3 regions of the Halobacillus sp. 12SKB genome follow, and region 1 is predicted to be linked to each of the others. Evidence: riboswitches for the same ligand, from Rfam matches in the RefSeq annotation. Region 1 holds a riboswitch; each other region holds the start of a gene.
What was found. Region 1 has a riboswitch for cobalamin ahead of ACQ4XT_RS14845 (DUF4430 domain-containing protein). Riboswitches for the same ligand answer to the same signal wherever they lie in the genome.
Positions count from the first base shown of each region.

Region 2: linked by a shared signal. The riboswitch ahead of ACQ4XT_RS03820 (acyl-CoA thioesterase) and the one ahead of ACQ4XT_RS14845 (DUF4430 domain-containing protein) in region 1 are both predicted to bind cobalamin.
Region 3: linked by a shared signal. The riboswitch ahead of ACQ4XT_RS03675 (ribonucleoside-diphosphate reductase subunit alpha) and the one ahead of ACQ4XT_RS14845 (DUF4430 domain-containing protein) in region 1 are both predicted to bind cobalamin.

Region 1 is NZ_JBRFWR010000001.1:2,977,097-2,983,012, reverse strand. It holds gene ACQ4XT_RS14860 (hypothetical protein) at 1-486, opposite strand, end outside; gene sigX (RNA polymerase sigma factor SigX) at 473-1,015, opposite strand; gene ACQ4XT_RS14850 (ECF transporter S component) at 1,353-1,868, opposite strand; gene ACQ4XT_RS14845 (DUF4430 domain-containing protein) at 1,872-2,273, opposite strand; cobalamin riboswitch at 2,482-2,661, opposite strand; gene ACQ4XT_RS14840 (ATP-binding protein) at 2,707-4,491, opposite strand; gene ACQ4XT_RS14835 (response regulator transcription factor) at 4,491-5,207, opposite strand; gene ccsB (c-type cytochrome biogenesis protein CcsB) at 5,314-5,916, opposite strand, start outside.
Region 2 is NZ_JBRFWR010000001.1:772,438-778,353, reverse strand. It holds gene ACQ4XT_RS03840 (nucleotidyltransferase family protein) at 1-349, shown strand, start outside; gene ytvA (YtvA family blue-light photoreceptor) at 445-1,236, shown strand; gene ACQ4XT_RS03830 (nucleobase:cation symporter-2 family protein) at 1,330-2,622, opposite strand; gene ACQ4XT_RS03825 (xanthine phosphoribosyltransferase) at 2,619-3,206, opposite strand; purine riboswitch at 3,339-3,440, opposite strand; cobalamin riboswitch at 3,579-3,758, shown strand; gene ACQ4XT_RS03820 (acyl-CoA thioesterase) at 3,897-4,367, shown strand; gene ACQ4XT_RS03815 (dimethylarginine dimethylaminohydrolase family protein) at 4,495-5,346, opposite strand; partial or broken gene ACQ4XT_RS03810 (helix-turn-helix transcriptional regulator) at 5,478-5,681, shown strand.
Region 3 is NZ_JBRFWR010000001.1:739,149-745,064, reverse strand. It holds gene ACQ4XT_RS03675 (ribonucleoside-diphosphate reductase subunit alpha) at 1-1,988, opposite strand, end outside; cobalamin riboswitch at 2,157-2,330, opposite strand; gene ACQ4XT_RS03670 (class I SAM-dependent methyltransferase) at 2,560-3,180, shown strand; gene ACQ4XT_RS03665 (alpha/beta fold hydrolase) at 3,304-4,152, opposite strand; gene ACQ4XT_RS03660 (pyridoxamine 5'-phosphate oxidase family protein) at 4,361-4,786, shown strand; gene ACQ4XT_RS03655 (cation diffusion facilitator family transporter) at 4,830-5,711, opposite strand; gene ACQ4XT_RS03650 (DUF2254 domain-containing protein) at 5,872-5,916, opposite strand, start outside.

The sequences.
Region 1 (5,916 bases):
GTCACTCTGTAACACCAGTGATTCAAGCTCGGTCTCCACTGATTCCTGTTCTTCTTGAAGGTTTGAATCATTCTCTTGGGATCCTTCCTCTTGGTTTTCTTCTGGAGGGAGACTTTCCTCTTCGCTGGAGGGTTCGGCTTCCTGGACTTCAGCGCTTTCCTCTTCCCCTTCTAAAATGGGTGCATCAAGGGAAGGACCCGTTTCCTGATTTGCTGTGGAAGATTCTGTACTTTCATTCGCATGATCGGCAGTATCTTCGACGGTAAGCAAACCATTGTTACTAAAAAAGACAGGAATGAACACAGCAAGTACCAACAAAACAGCGATCGTAGCTAATCCAGGAAACACCCATGGAGCTACTTTTCTTTTTGGTGTATGAACACGGGATGAAACCTTTTGGTAAAGCATTTCTTTCGATTGGCGGTCTTCCATAGAAGGGAGTTTCCCTAATACCTTTTTGATATCTTCGTCGTTACGCTTCTTCACGGTCTCCCCTCCCTTCTTCAATGTCTTCAAGTATTTCCTTAAGAGCTTTCATAGCTCGATGTTGAGTCGTCTTCACTTTACTCTCACTCCAGCTTAAGATTTCTGCTGTTTCTTTTATAGACATTCCTTGAATGAAACGGAAAATCAGCACACTCCGCTGATCAACCGTACATTTGTCCAGAGCTTGATAGACTTGTTGAATTTCATCATTCTGCACGGCAATCTCTTCGGGCATTTTATTCTGGTCTTTGATTTGCTCCCCTTTCTCACTCCAATCAAAGAACTCCATGAATCGGTTTCTCTTTCTTTTTTGTTTGCGGAAATAATCAATGGCTACGTGCCTGGCTATGGAAAACAACCATGTTTTCTCTGAGCTTTTTCCATTGAATGATTCATATGATTTCATGACCCTCACATATACATCCTGAACCAAGTCCTCAGCAAGACTTCTGTCCTTGACCATATAGATAAGAAACTGAAAAAGGTCATGGTGATAGTTTTCGTATAGTTCGTCAAAGAACGTTCGCAATGGTGGTACCTCCTGGGTCACTTTAGTAGTCGTTTTATGTATGAAAAAAGTTACACTATCTATCTTAATATGCCAAAAAAGAAAAAGGAACCGCGTTTCCAAAAGAAAATCACCTGCCCATCACCTCTATTCCAACTTCAACTATATCTCCCTTTACTTGAAGGCTCAGTTTCGAAACGTTTGTGTGATTCTAGGGACTCCCGCGGAAAGCGAGTCATTCCCCTCCGCCCCGACCCTAGCACAAAAGCCTCGAAATCAAGTCTTAAAGAATCCTGCCCTTAACTTTAATAAACGATCCGGCTAAGAGAGCAAAAAAAGCTACCCTTGGTTTGGGTAGCTAAGTGACTTTCGATATGGCGTTTCTTTTTTCGTAGCGTTGGAAAAGTGTTCCGAGTATTGGAGATAGCGCCAATATGAACACAGTATTAGAAATCGCATGATTGATATCCATCGGGAGACCCGCTAAATAGTACGCCCAAAATGGCTGTCCTGCTGCCCGCATCGTCAAAGAAAGAATAACTCCGAAGAAAAGGCCGCTGACAAAGCCATAGATGGAAAGACCCCAATACGGCAATTTCGACCAATATTTCCCTAGAAGTCCAGCAATGATGCCTATGATTGACCAGGCGATAATCTGCCAGATGGTCCAAATCCCCATCCCCAGCAACACATTGGATACAAAGGTCGTGAGCAGAGCGATGAGAACCCCTGCACTAGGTCCGAGCCAGAAGCCCGCAATAATAATAATGGCTGTTACCGGCTGGATGTTCGGAAAGTGGGCTAAAGCCATCCTTCCTGCTATGGCTAAGGACGCGAGCATGGCTATCAATGTAAGCTTATACGTATTCATCATTCATCATTCCCAAGATTGATAATCAAAAACGATTTCGTCTCCATCCTCTACTTCGTATTCATTCGCTCCAACCATGGCTTCATCCCCGTTAATGGTGTACATCCAAGCCATTTTTTCTTCCTGGTTCCCAGCAATTCCTTCAATGCTGTTAATGAACCCTTCGGACTGTTCTACTTCATAGTTATCTTCCATGACTTCCATGAGGGTGGTTCCTTCTTCTACCGTAATTTCATCTTCAGCCATCATTTCTTCGCCATTGTTTTTAGATACCTGTACTTGTACCGTAACTTCCTGTACTTGTTCTTCTTGAGTCGCCGATGTTTCCTTTTCCTCTTGTGTACCACAGCCTGCTAGTACAGCAACAGCTAGAATCATGGCTGTTAAAACAGTGTTCCATTTTCTCATAACCATCTCTCCCTTTTCTTTTTATTTCACGGCCAGGAGGAGAGAAAAGCAGAGACAACCAAGTAACATGTATGGTAGACATCGTAAAATTCTTTTCTATCAAAAAAAGCTTACCCTTCTACAAGGGTAAGCTTAAGACAAACGAAAGGATAAGATCTACGTTTCACGTCATACCGATCGGTTGTCTCAAATGCTCAATCCCCGAAGCTTTGAAACATTGGATCAGGCAGGTCTACTGACTTGTGCGTCATCCTAATCAGGATCCTTCCCATACCGATGGCACAGTGGAATTTCCTTTTCGTCTACACTTACAGTTGCGAGGACAGCTCTGGTTTTGCACCAGATTCCCTATTAGGTCTTTTCAGACACCTGAATCCTCTTCATATGAAGTTTCCATAAACAAGATTACAACAATTTTCCGAATATAGCAACATTATTTTTCCTTATGTGAAAAGGGGACCTTAAAAGTGAACGTTGTCCCTTCTTTCAACTTGCTATGCACACTGATGGTGCCTTCGTGAGCTTCTACAATGTTTTTCGCAATGGCAAGCCCAAGACCTGTCCCTTTTTTATAATTTTTATTTTCACGTTTTCTCGATTTATCTGCTTTATAGAAACGTTCAAATACAAATGGAAGATCTTCCTCGGCGATTCCGTACCCGGAGTCTTTGACACTTGCAATCCATTCATTGTCCTCTTTTTCAAGAATCACCTGAACCTCACTACCCGGATCGGAATGTCGGATCGCATTATCAATCAAGTTTGTAAACACTTGCTCAATGCGGTCAGGATCAAAGTCGAGAAACCCGAACTCTCCTTCGACCTTCAACTGAAGGTCCACTTCCTTTTCATTGGCGATTCCACTGAATTTACGAATGATCTTGTTCATGAAAGGCTCCATTTCCACCGACTCTTCGTTCAACTGAATATGTCCCGCTTCCATCCGTGCAATATCCAGCAGCTCATTTACAAGACGGCCGATTCTTAACGATTCGTCATGGATGATTTGCGCGAGTTCATTTTTGTCTTCTTTTGATTCAGCAATGTCATCTACAATAGCTTCACTATATCCCTGAAGCATGGAAATGGGAGTTCGCAGTTCATGGGATACATTCGCGATGAAATCTTTACGAAGCTTGTTCAATCTTCTTTCTTCTGTCATATCCCGGAGCACCGCGACGGCCCCACGTACTTTTTCTTTGTCATACAAAGGTGTCATGATGATGACCCAGGACCTGCCTTGCAATGTCATTTCGATCATGGATTCATTCTCATCAGTGATGACATCGTTAAACAAATCCATCAGTGGTTCTGGAAGGGACGTTTGATCAGCCGAGGTTGATGCAGCGTTCTTTTCAAACTCATAGGCTTCTAAATATTGTTGGGCAGGAGGATTGGAAATGAGCACATTCCCTTCCCTGTTAAACGTAATGACACCATCTGCCATCGACCTCAAAATGCCTGAGAGTTGTTCTTTTTCCTGATTCAGAGCGTTAATATGAAACTTCAACTCCCGGCCCATCCGATTAAAAGCCATCGCCAATTCACCGATTTCGTCATGGGTACGTATAGGAATCTTCGTGTTAAACTCGCCTTTGGCAAGTTCGAGAGCTCCTTCTCTCATTTTAATTAAAGGAGCTGTGATTCGAGTGGAGAGGAAAAAGGCAAAAATAGTCGTTAATACAATGGCAATTCCAGCACCCAGGAATATAATTTTCGTCGTCTGTTCAGACGTTTCCTCAATCGTATCCAGTGATTGGTAGACAAAGACAGCCCCGTCCCGGTTATCAAGCGGGGTACCGACAACCATGACCCCTGTCTCTCCATTTCCCAGATCAGCAACTTTTTTGACATCAGCGCCTTCATTCAAAACAGTTGCTGTATCTGCATCACTTTCAAACCATGCATAATCAAGCACGGGCAGAGAATCTGAATCACTTTCTGAAACCAGCTGCTCATCTTCACTCAATACAATGACCGCACGACTCGCAGGATCTTTGACAAGGGCTGTCGTTGAAAGTAAGAGGTCTTCCTCTTGTTCATAGCGGTCCACAACATCTGAAATCCGGTCCGCCGTTTGCAGCAAATGTCTTTCCGCTTCCACTACGTGATAGTTTTGAAAGAATTCAAGGAGAAGAACAGTCAAAATAAAAAGGACAAAACAAACCAATAGTAAGATGGTGAACCATAACTTCCCGACTACACTACGCCAGAACATCAGTCACCAGAGACCTCAAACTTATAGCCGATTCCCCAAACCGTAACAATCATCCCGGCTGCTTCTGCAGATACCTTGCTTAATTTTTCGCGGAGACGTTTGACATGCGTATCCACCGTCCGAAGATCGCCGAAAAATTCATACTGCCAGACTTCTTTCAACAATTGTTCCCTGTCAAAAACTTTATCCGGAGACTGGGCCATGTAATGAAGAAGTTCGTATTCTTTCGGAGTCAAAGCCACTTCCTTCCCATCAGCTGTCACACGATGGGCGTCATTATCGATCGTCATATGAGGGAAAACAAGCACGTTGCGGGCTGATGTTTCCGTTTCTAAAAACTTCGTGGAGGAACTCCTTCGCAAAAGCGCCTTCACTCGTAATACGACTTCTCTTGGACTGAATGGTTTAACAATATAGTCGTCCGTACCAACTTCAAAACCTTGCACACGATTAGCCTCTTCCCCTTTTGCCGTAAGCATGATCACAGGAGTGGCTTTCTTTTCACGCAGCTCTTTGCACACTGCAATTCCGTCTTTTCCCGGGAGCATCAAATCAAGCAGGATCACATCATATTCATTATGAAGAGCTTTTTGCAAAGCTTCATCCCCATCTTCTGCTTCATCAATGACATAATCCTCCCTTTCCAAATACATGCGAATCAGTCGTCGAATACGTTCCTCATCATCTACTACTAACACTTTGGCTTCTTGATCCATTTAAAAACCTCCAATTCATAGAATGGCTTCTCCTATGGTTTCATAACATATTATCCTTTACACAAAGGGCAGGCGGAGTTTTAAAATCTCGCCTGCCTTTTGTTTTTTATGCATAAGAATGTAAACCTGAAATAATTAAGTTGACCGCAATTAAATTGAACATGATGATTCCAAAACCACCAACGGCAAGCCAAGCAGATTTCATTCCCTGCCAGCCTCTAGAAAGGCGTAAATGAAGATAGGCCGCATAGAAGAAGAAAGTAATCAGGGCCCATACTTCTTTCGGGTCCCATCCCCAGAATCTATCCCAGGCCTGTTGAGCCCATATCATGGCAAAGATGAGTGCTCCCAATGTAAATACAGGGAAACCGATGGCCACGGCACGGTAGCTTACTTCATCGACCAGTTCAGGATTCACTTTTTTGTTTAAGAACGGCTGGATTGCTGCAGCGATCCGTTTTCTTAAGATCAGCCTTGTCCCCCAGTATAAGACCACTCCACCAAGCAGCGCCCATAGGAAGGTGTTGAACTTCTTAGCCGCATCCTCCCCGCGCATCCATTCCGGCGCCTGGAACAATGGTGACATAGCACCTTCAGTTATCAATTCTCCATTATAAGGTCCTGTAATGGCTGGCATGTTGTACGTAATCTCTGCTTGCTGCCCTTCAATCGGTGCATCAAAAGTCGCTTCATAATTCACGGCACTGAA
Region 2 (5,916 bases), 2.2 Mb from region 1:
AAAGAATCTCGAAAAACGATGGAATGATGACTGTAGGGACTTGCCTTTTTCTATTGATGTAACGAACGAAGCCCTTGTTCATCTTTGGTATGAAGAGAAGTTCAATCAGTCGATCAAACCGTACACATCTGTCAAAGATGCCATTGATACATGGCCGACGACAGCTTCCTCTGTCGGGGTCAAGCGAAAGAGGAATGGAGAATACGAGATTTATGCTCCTTTCGGTTTAGAGGATCTTTTTCAAGGAATCATCCGTCCGAATAAGCGTTTGATACCGGAAGAAGTTTATTGGAATAAGGCTGAAAAATGGAAAAAACGCTGGCCGGAGCTTAAGATTCTGCCATGGTAAAAGGATGGTACTTGCATGATTGGTAGAATTCATTTTATTATTAAAGTAATTCATTCCAATCTTGAAGGGGATGTTCTAACGTGTCGGAAGAGCTCATGTTTGCTAGATTAGAAGAGATTCAACAAAATGAATTTATAAAAGCGGCGATCGACCATGTTGGTGCTGGAGTCGTTATAACGGATCCAGAGCAGGAGGATAACCCAATGATTTATTGCAACCAGGGGTTTCTGGACCTGACTGGTTATGAACGTGGGGAAATTCTAGGACGTAACTGTCGCTTCCTGCAAGGGGATGAAACAAACCCGAAGCATGTAGAACGACTGCGTGAAGGTCTTTCTAAACACACGCCTGTGCAAGTAGAAATAAAAAATTATCGTAAGGACGGAACGATGTTCTGGAATGAATTACATATTTTTCCGGTGTACATCGAGCAGATGGATCAGGTGTATTTTGTTGGTGTGCAAAAAGATGTGACAAAGCGTCGGGAACAGGAAGAACTGATCGCGCACTATTTGTCAGAGGTGAAAAGGTTATCGACGCCGATTGTGCCCGTACAGGATAACATCTCCGTACTTCCGCTTGTGGGGACTATTGATGATGACAGGCTTCAGCAGATGCTGAAAGCGGTCAGTCACCACGTAAAAGAAACGAAAGAGGATTACTTGATCTTGGACATGTCTGCTGTGCACTCTTATAACGAAGCGGTTCATATGGGCATCTATCAGATGAATCAGCTGTTGGACCTGATGGGAACAAAACTCGTCATCACAGGGATCAAACCTACATTTGCCATTCAAAGTGCCCCTTACGCAGACTTTAGTGAGCTATCGCTTCAGACATATGCCACAGTGAAACAAGCCTTAAAAGCTTTAAGAGAACAACAATAATGAAAAGCAGCGCCTTCCATTCCTTAAATGGAAGGCGCTGCTTTTTTGTTTGAGGAGAAGTGTTTTCCAATATCTGTATGACCTGGTCAGGGACTAAGCGCTCCTTTTGTGTAATAAGTGAACTTCTTTTGTTTTGCGTGTCGGGAGCATATGGAATACGATGTTGAGTGTGATCGCCGTCATGCTGCCTGCCACGATACCATTACTAGTAAGGATTTGTATGCTTTCAGGTAGTTTGGCAAACAATTCCGGGACGACGGTAACTCCTAAACCTATGCCTACAGAACAAGCGACAATCATGGAGTTTTCATGAGATTCGGACAAGACACGGCTGAGCATTTTAATGCCCTGGGAGATGACCATTCCGAACATCGCAATCATCGCACCACCTAGCACAGCGGTAGGGATGATGGTCGTAAAGGCAGCAATCTTGGGAATGAAGCCCAGGGCAACTAACATGCCGCCCATGACGAAAATAACTCTTCGGGATTTTACGCCTGTCATATGCATGAGCCCGACATTTTGAGAAAAAGCGGTGTAAGGAAAGGCATTGAACACACCGCCGAGAAGAATCGCTAATCCTTCCGCCCGATAACCGCTAGCTAGATCTCTTTCATTCAAATTCTTCTCTGTCATTTCACTTAATGCGAAGTAAACGCCAGTAGATTCCACGAGAGATACCATGGCTACTAAAATCATTGTTAAAATAGCAGACCAATGAAAGGTCGGTGTCCCAAAGTAGAAAGGCTCGACCATATGAAAGATTCCAGATTCATGGACGGCGGAGAAATCGACTCTCCCAAAGATAGCAGCAACCAGAGTGCCTCCTAAAATACCAATCAGAATGGCGATGGAGCGCATGAATCCTTTCGTGAAACGATAAAGAAGGATGATGAATAAAAGCGTTCCAAAGGAAAGAGCAAGATTAGCAGGGGAACCAAAGTCTTCCGCCCCCTGGCCTCCGCCCATGTTGTTGATGGCAACAGGAATTAATGTAATTCCAATAATCGTTACAACGGTCCCTGTGACGACAGGTGGGAAGAATCGAACAAGTTTCCCGAAGTAGCGGCTGATCAGGATGACGAACAATCCGGAAACGAGAATGGAGCCGTAGATAGCCGAAACCCCGAATTCACCCCCAATGGCAATCATCGGACCGACGGCTGTAAATGTACAGCCAAGGACGACAGGAAGGCCGATACCGAAATAACGATTGCGGACGACTTGCAAAATGGTCGCCACTCCGCACATTAAAATATCAATGGCGACAAGGTATGTAAGTTGTTCAGAATTCAGTCCAAGAGCTCCACCGACAATCAATGGAACGAGAATCGCCCCGGCATACATCGCCAATAAGTGTTGAATGGCTAAAGCGGTTGTTTTCATGAGGATACCTCCTGTGTTTCAAACGTGATCGTACTGTCCTCAAGGGATGAAAGGGTGGCGAGGGATTCTACTTTTATTCCTTGGCGCCGTAAAAGGCGCCCGCCATTTTGAAAGCCTTTCTCTATAACGATTGCCACACCGGCGATGGAAGCTCCTGATTGTTCTACAAGGTCAATCAGCCCTTTCGCAGCCTGCCCATTCGCTAGAAAGTCGTCAAGGATCAAGACGTGATCTCCTTCCTCCATGAAATCTTTCGATATGGATATTTCATTTGTTTCCTGCTTTGTAAACGAGTGTACCTTTGATGTGTAAAGGTGATCTTTCATGGTCAACGATTTCTTCTTCCTTGCAAAGATTGCAGGAACCCCCAGGCTGAGGGCTGTCATTTGAGCGGGTGCAATTCCTGAGGACTCTAATGTCAGTACCTTCGTAATCCCCAAATCTCTGAAACGGTTCGCAAACTCTTCCCCAATTTCTTTCATGAGTAAAGGGTCTATCTGATGATTCAAGAAGGCATCGACTTTAATAACGGAAGGAGATAGAACTTTCCCTTCTTCCACGATTTTCTTTTTCAAACGATCCATATCCAACGCACCTTTCTAGGTTAAGTATTGATGTAACAAAAAAGCACGAAAAGCTTGTTTCCTCTATGGAAAGCAAGTCTTTTCGTGCTTGACGTAGACAAAGACAATGAAACCGTGGACAGAAAAGTCCCGGTGTCTTGTGCTGCTTTTCATAGTCGGTCTATTTACGGTAAACCGGTAGAAACTTGCGGGCCCTATCCCCGCTATTATATGAAAACTTATATTCGAATGATATGGATATTATATCAGTTTATTGTTCGTAATCAACCCCTATCCAGGGAATTAATGGACAATATTTATGGTTTTGTTCGTGTTGACATGGTGGTTTGTTTGGGAGATAGTGGATGGGAAGAGAGTTTCTCTTTTCTAAAAAAAATTTTACTGCCTTATGGTGGCTTCGTTTTAGAAGCTGAAAAGGGAAGTTTGGTGAAAAGCCAACGCGGTCCCGCCACTGTAATGGGGAGGTGCATAGATGACCCACTGTTTTTTAATGGGAAGGGCTATGTGCTGATGAACCTGAGCCAGGAGACCTGCCATAAGGAAGAACATGAATTCCTACGGGAGATAGGAGGATGTTACGTGTATTGGATCTATCAAGAGCCTTTTTCGGTTCCATGAACGAAGGGGAGAATGCGCTTTGTAAACTCTCCCTTTGAGGGATAGTCACTTTCAAGAAGGAGGACACCATTCATGGAACCTTTACCTGTTCGTTATTCTAGAATGACTCAAACAAGATTAGTGCTGCCACCAGATACGAATCACCTGGATACTATTTTCGGAGGGAAAGTCCTTTCATATATCGATGAAATTGCTGCCCTTACCGCTATGAAACATTCAAACTGTGTGGTTGTCACAGCTTCCATAGACTCTGTGGATTTTTTATCTTCAGCTAAAGTAGGGGATGCATTGACGTTAGAAGCTTGTGTGACAAGCACGGGGCGTACATCAATGGAAGTGTATGTGAAAGTCTTTGCTGATGATTTACTTAAAGGCAGAAAGGTAATGACGACCGAATCATTTTTAACGATGGTCGCTGTAGATGTCGAAGGGAGACCGACACCGGTGCCGCCCGTTATACCTGAGACAGAGGAAGATAAACAATTGTTTGAAACAGCTCCATCGAGGAGGGAACATCGAAAAAGCAGGCCTGCCCTTAGATGACAGGTATTAAGTGTTATGAAAAACCAATAAATAAATGCAAAGACACCACATTTAGTGGTGTCTTATTTATACTTGTGTTGATTTCTTCCACTCAAAAAAAGCCCGCCTTGAAAGAAGCGGACTGCCTTTATGTTCGTTTTAATGGCAATGTACAACAACGGAATGATCCTCCGGATTTGATGATTTCTGAAAGGTCTACAGGTATCACATGAAACCCATATTTCTCTAACTGTGTGTTTAGTTGCTCGTTTTGAGGGAGGCTGATCACTTTACGGTCTCCAATGGAAAGAACGTTCGGACCCATGGTGAATTGCTCCTTTTTGGTGACTTCAATTACTTTGTATCGTGCAGAGATGGCTTTCAAACTGTTTTTTGTAAAAGCAGGAGGATAAAGGATTGCAGTAGATTGATCGATTACGTTGAATACGCAGTCCAAATGAAGGATGTCTTCTCTCAAAGGGACAGGGATGACCTGAAGATCATGGAGCCGTGATTGAAGCTCGCGTATGGCTTTATCGGATGTCCTTTTTGTTTCACCGACCCATACCGTTTTTCCGTCTACAACTATATCTCCACCTTCAATTGATGAAGGGAGGTCCTCTTCTACCTCGATATAATTCTCTCTCGCCCAGCTCCGGAGGACATCTGTTTCCTCTTTCCGGACCTTTTCACTCATAGAGCTGATAAACAGTCGATGATGAATGGTAAACCCGATATCTCTTGTAAACACCTGTTCATGAAGATCCGGCTGACTTGGAAGTTGGATGACTTCAATCTGATGATCTTCTAAAACCTGTACGAAATGATCATGTTGCTGGAGAGCTGTTTGGGCGTTTATGTTCTGGTATTGAAAATGTTTTTGGGTTTCGTTGATGATGTCAGTAATTTTCATATAAGAAGGCTTGGCGACCACGACTTTTTTCAGCGGTGAATATTCGGTGTGACATTGAACACTGTTTTCCGAAGCTATACCAACCATGTTAGATCCTCCTTTTATTCATATCCCCTTTCTTCCCCGGAGTGTAGAGAATAAAACAATAAAGCCCTGTGTATAGTTACCTATACGTAAAGGTAACTTTACTTTAAACTGTAATTAATTGGAGGGGTAATATGAAGAACCGGCTTATGGAGGGTAGAAAAAAACAGGGGTTATCTCAGGACAAATTAGCTGAGATCTTGCAGGTATCCCGTCAGACGATTATATCCATTGAGAAAAACAGATATTCCCCTTCCTTGCCGCTTGCATTTGAAATCGCGAGGGTATTTGGTGTTCGAATTGAAGATTTATTTATCTATGAATCAAAGGAGGGGGGAATGAAGATGGATTTCACTTCTAACTTTTTTAAAGTTATCGGAGTATTTTTCTTGCTATTGGCAGGTTTTTTAATTTTTGTGGGGGCGATGGGTGGCGAATGGCCGTCTATGATATGGACCATGGTTTCTTTGGGGATTTTATCTTTCAGTATGAGTTACTTATATCCTCAGTTCAAACAGAAGGATGAACGTATGAAGTGGATCAGACATAAGGCAGTATTTTATTCTTTCTTTA
Region 3 (5,916 bases), 2.2 Mb from region 1:
GATGGGTAATACCCATAGGTTTCATGGGTTAATTCAGGTGCGGTGACAGGAATCTTGTAATCTTTTTTCTCTTCGGAATAAAACTTTTTAAAAATCGGATCAATACTGGCCGTGCTGCCTGCGATAAGAGATGTACTTGAATTCGGTGCTACAGCCATCAAGTATCCATTTCTCATTCCATTCTTGGACACCTTGTGCTGCAAGGCTTTCCAGTTCCACGTACCTTCTTGGTCAAACGTTCGTTTAATGAAAAATTCTCCCGTCTGCCAGTCTGACCCTTCGAATAGAGGATAGCTTCCTTTTTCAGCAGCAAGATCTGAACTTGCTTCAATGGCATGATAGGCAACAGCTTCATAAACTTCTTTCGTATAGTCGAGTGCTTCCTCTGATTCCCAGTCGATCTTCTTTTTGGCCAGTAGATGGGCCCACCCGAAGGTACCGAGCCCAACGCCACGGTAAGATTGGTTCGTGAGTTGTGCTTGTAAAACGGGAATGGTATTTCGGTCGATGACGTTATCCAGCATACGAACTTGAATTGAGATCAAGCGCTTCAGGACGCCATTCGTGACGGCACGACCGAGGTTGATGCTCGACAAGTTACAAACAACGAAATCCCCTGGTGTCTTCACGGAAATGATTTTTCCGTCTTCCACGTATTGTTCATCCTGGATGGTTGGTTTTTGGTTCTGGGTGATTTCTGTACAAAGGTTGCTGCAATAAACCATGCCCGCGTGATTGTTCGGATTCATGCGATTGACTTCATCCCTGTAAAACATATACGGCGTCCCTGTTTCAAGCTGACCGATCATGATGCGCTTCATAATTTCGATCGCAGGCACTTTCTCCTTGGAAAGGTCAGGATGTGCGACGCAGGCGGCATATTTCTCCCGGAAGGATCCTGCCCCCTTCTTTTCATCAAAGTAGTCTTCCAGTGAGTAGCCCATGACGGTGCGGACTTCATGAGGATCGAACAAATACCAGTCCTCACGTTTTTCCACTGCCTCCATAAAGAGGTCGGGTATGGATACTCCTGTGAAAAGATCGTGAGTTCGCTGGCGTTCATCTCCGTTATTCAACCGGCTGTCCAGGAAAGGGAAGATATCTTTATGCCATACATCTAAATATACAGCGACCGCTCCCTGACGCTGCCCCAGTTGGTCCACGCTGACAGCCGTGTTGTTGAGCTGCTTCATCCATGGGAGAATTCCTGACGAGACACCTTTGAATCCACGGATGTCACTTCCGCGGCTTCTGATTTTTCCTAAATAAACGCCGATTCCCCCTCCGTGCTTACTCAGGTTGGCGATATCGGTATTGGTATCATAAATGGACTGCAGGGAATCATCGATGGTGTCGATGAAACAGGAGCTCAGCTGTCCATACCTCTTTCCGGCATTGGCGAGTGTAGGGGTAGCGACAGTCATGTACAAATGACTCAGCGCCCAATACGCTTCTTTAACGAGAGGAAGGCGCTTGGATGCTTTTTCTTCCGCCATTAATACCATAGCGATGATCATGAAACGTTCTTGAGGAAGTTCATAAACTTCTTTAGCTTTGCTTTTGGCAAGATAGCGGTCGCTTAAAGTCTTCAAACCAATATAGGTGAAGAGATGATCGCGATCTGGTACGATGCAGGACTCCAGTTCTTCTATTTCCTTTTTTGTGTAGTATGTAAGGAGATTCCTGTTGTAAATATTCTTTTCGATCAACGTTTGGATCAGTCCGTAAAAATTCTCATAAGGATTAGATGTGGATCGATGGTAGGCGGACTTTTCATACATGTCCTCCAAATGGATGCGACTCGCTACATACGTCCAATCCGGGTTCGTTTCATCGATTTCCGCCAGACATTCTAATATGAATGCCTGTTTATCATTCTTAAGGTCGGGGGACTTATCAATGAGTCTTTGGACATTCAAATGGGGGAAGTCTGCTTCCCAAAGTTTAATTCTCTCTGGCCAGGACTTGCTTCTTGTTATGGTTTCCATTCTTTTTCACTCCTTGAAAATGAAGGTGTACGTTCGTTAAGTGTCATTGGTTAGGAAAAATAAAAAAATCCGCTCAATGAAAATTGAGCGGATGAAACCATGAAACGAAGAGAAGACATGAGAGCCTTCGTTCCATCGCTTCATCTTCTCAATCCCCGAAGAAGTTGAAACTGCGACGAACGAAGACAGGTCTCCTGGCTGACACTCGATCTTACTCTGGTCCTTCCCGTGCAAAGCACAGTGGAATGTCCATTTCGCGAGTGATGACAGTTGCGGGGGCAGCTCCGGATTTTAACCGGATTCCCTATTAAGCCTTGTGGCATCTTCTGTTCGTAGATACTATATATAGTATTTATTTTAATTCATATTAGCTTATATTGTGTTTCTATCATAACGCTGTAGGGAAGATCATGCAACTCTTTTTTATCGGGTTCGACAAGAATAGAGCTATCTTCCCTGCTATGATCCGCTATAATAGAGGGTAGGAAATTTATTTGAAAGGGATGAGGGTGTGGCACAAACGTTTAATTGGCATAAAGAAGCGGAGAAGCAATGGAATGATCGTGCTGAAATGTGGAATTCAAAAAGTAGAGAGATGTGGGATGATGGAAGCAGGTGCACAATCATTCCTTTTATGACAAAGCATATATCGAAAGGGAAGGTCGCTGATTTAGGGTGCGGAGATGGTTATGGATCGTATCTGCTTTACAAAGCGGGTTTTGACGTCACGGGGCTCGATCTGTCAGAGGACATGGTGATGCGCGCCAATGACCGAGTGAATGATGAACGCATCTCATTTGTGCAAGGGGATTTGACAGACCTGCCGTTTGAGGATGAATCTTTTGACGCGGCGATGGCGATCAATTCACTAGAATGGACAGAAGTCCCGTACAAGGGTTTGGAAGAGATGAAGCGGATCTTGAAACCGGGAGGCCGGTTATGTGTCGGTCTACTTGGACCTACAGCGATGCCGCGTATCAATAGCTATCGCAGGGTATATGGAGAAGAGGTCATTTGTAATACGATGATGCCATGGGAGCTTCAAAAAATGGCTGAAGAGACCGGATGGACCTATGTAGAAGGTCAAGGAGTGTACAAACGCGGAGTGGAAGGTCATCACACCGCGGAGCTGGATGAAGAATTAAAACAAGCCTTAACCTTCATGTGGATCTTCATTTTCGAAAAACAATAAACAACAAAAGCACCCTGTGAGTGGGTGCTTTTGTTTTGGAAATAAATGTATGACCTGGTACACCTGGAAAATCCATAAATGTAAATAAGTGTATGGCCAGGTCACTCCATTTGGTCACTCCATTTATTCGCCTTCCTCGGTCCAGAGGAATTCTTTGAGTAGTTGGTCGACTTCTTCTAGTTCGTGTAGTCCGGAATGTGTCGCCAGCGGGTTGTAGAGGCGCTTTTCCTCGTACTGCCCAAAGGGTACGATTTCTTCCAGTCCACTTACACTTGAGGCATGGACAAGACCGTCCCAATGCTCGGATTCAGGGTCATTGCTATTGATTACACCAGCTACAGCAAAAACTTTCACATCATTCGGGAACTGATCTTTGTTTTGTGTCATTTGCTTTAAAGCTTCAGACTTCGGCCGTAGATCAGTCGTTGCCGCTCCGTAATTCGATGCAAAGTAGCCTTCTTTTTCAATGCCTTTAAAAGGACTTGCAATGACGGAGAGTTTCTCTACTCGAGGAACAGAATAGTGATGATCGCTCAGCAAATAATTGACCGATGCGAGTCCTCCCATCGAGTGACCGACGAGGTTCACTTGTTGAATATTGTAATCGGCTTTTAACCGCCGCATGATTTCTGAAAGCCAATGGGTCTGATTATAGATACTTGCCCGATTGTTCTCAAAAAGCACTTGGATGAACGGATTGGGCGTTTCGGCAAAGTCACCTTGGATCGTGAGATTTCCACGGCTGGAGACATAAACCGTCATATGCTTCTGTCCCCATTGTAAGTTCTGCATCCGGTCCATCATCGTTTCGAAGCTCCGCGGACCACCTTTATAGCCGTGTATGAATAATGTGGGTACAATATCTTCGCGGTCCACAGGTTCGGAACTTCCGGGTCTTGAGTTGATCATAAAAAAGAGCAGGCCGATCAGTAGGGAGCCCATCAAGATCGGCGCCCATTTTTTCCATAGCATAACGTTTTCCTCCTGAAAAACAGATCTATGAATAGTGTAACGGGTAACGCGTGTCACTTCTTGGTATATTTATGAAAAAAGAATGACAATGTGTCGAAGATATCATTAGCATACCCTGATCTGTCAATGCGCATCGAAGGGTTTATCTCCCATTTTTCGGGGAAAACTGAAATTGTAAAAAGATTGGATTACGGAAAGGAGCTTTCCATTGAATCAAGAAGAATTGAAAAAGAAGATTCACGAAGTCATGGAGCAACATAAAGTTGGTACGCTTGCCACAGTGAAAGATAATAAACCCCATTCGCGGTATATGACTTTTTGGAACGATGATGATTTCACTTTCTACACACCAACGAACAGAGAAACACATAAAGCAGACGAAATTGAAGCAAATCCACATGTTCATATCCTTCTCGGATACGAAGGGGAAGGCTATGGGGATTCATATTTAGAAGTCGAGGGACAGGCGAAGATTCGTGAAGATCAGGAAATTAAAGACAAGTTATGGAATGATCACATGGATCGCTGGTTCGATGGCAAAGAAGACCCTGAGTATGTGGTGCTTGAAATCATGCCTGAGAATATACGCTATATGAATCAAGGGCAGGACACACCTGAACGTCTTGATCTGTAAAAGTAAAAGTAAAAGTGGTCAGCTGCAAAGGCTGGCCACTTTTTTATTGAAGGGAACAAGGTTCGTCTTCGTATTCAATTTCCAGAGTGATGTGTTCAAGTGAAATCGGGTGTAAGATTTCTTTGACTTCCTCTTTCACTTTGCAGATCTCTTCCTTTGTCGCTTCTGCCCGCACGACGATGTGAGTGGAGAAGGCATGATTTTCTCCATCCATTGACCAGAGGTGGGTGTGATGAGTGGATTGAACATCAGTCAAATCGTTAATTTTTCGTGAAAGCCCCTCAAGGTCAACCCCTGATGGCACACCTTCAAGAAAGAGTCGCATCGTCTGGATAAGATTTTTCACCACATTATATAAAATAAATAAGGTAATACCAATCGAAGCAATGGGATCCAAAATCGGCACATCAAAAAACAGCATGACGATACTGACCAAAAGAACGGCTACCCAGCCAAGAACATCCTCAAGAAGGTGCCAGGTCATGACCTTCTGGTTCATAGAGTCTCCGCCTTTGAGCCGGAAAACAGCTGCACCGTTAACGAGAATCCCTAAGATGGAAAGAGCGATCATTCCTCCGGCGTTCGGCTGCTCGGGATTCAAGAGCCGGGGGACGGCCTCGGTCAAAATAAAGACAGACCCGACGATCAGTACTACACTGTTGATCAGGGCCGCTAAAAGCGAGAAACGTCGATATCCGAATGAAAAATGATCCGATTGTTCTTTACGCGAAAACTTCTGTAGAAACCAGGCAAGCCCGAGAGAAAGAGAGTCCCCGAGGTCGTGTAAAGCATCGGAAAGAATAGCCATACTATTTGTTAGTAAACCACCGATCAATTCAATAATTGTAAAAAAGAAATTGAGGAAAAAAGCGGTTTTAATTTTACCGGTTGTTGAATCAATATGATGGTGGTGATGATCTCCCATGCGCTCACCCCTTTATATATGATTATATGTTCATATATATAACATATGAAAGATGAAGAGTCTTGTCAATCCTTTTAGGTTTAACCTGAATAAGGGAGACGATGACTCTTCACAAGACCTTTTCTCACTCATGGTCATGTACTTTTTCAATGCACCGTTTTTAATCTATAGGATAGAACCTGCGGTGGATAGAGTAATAATCGAG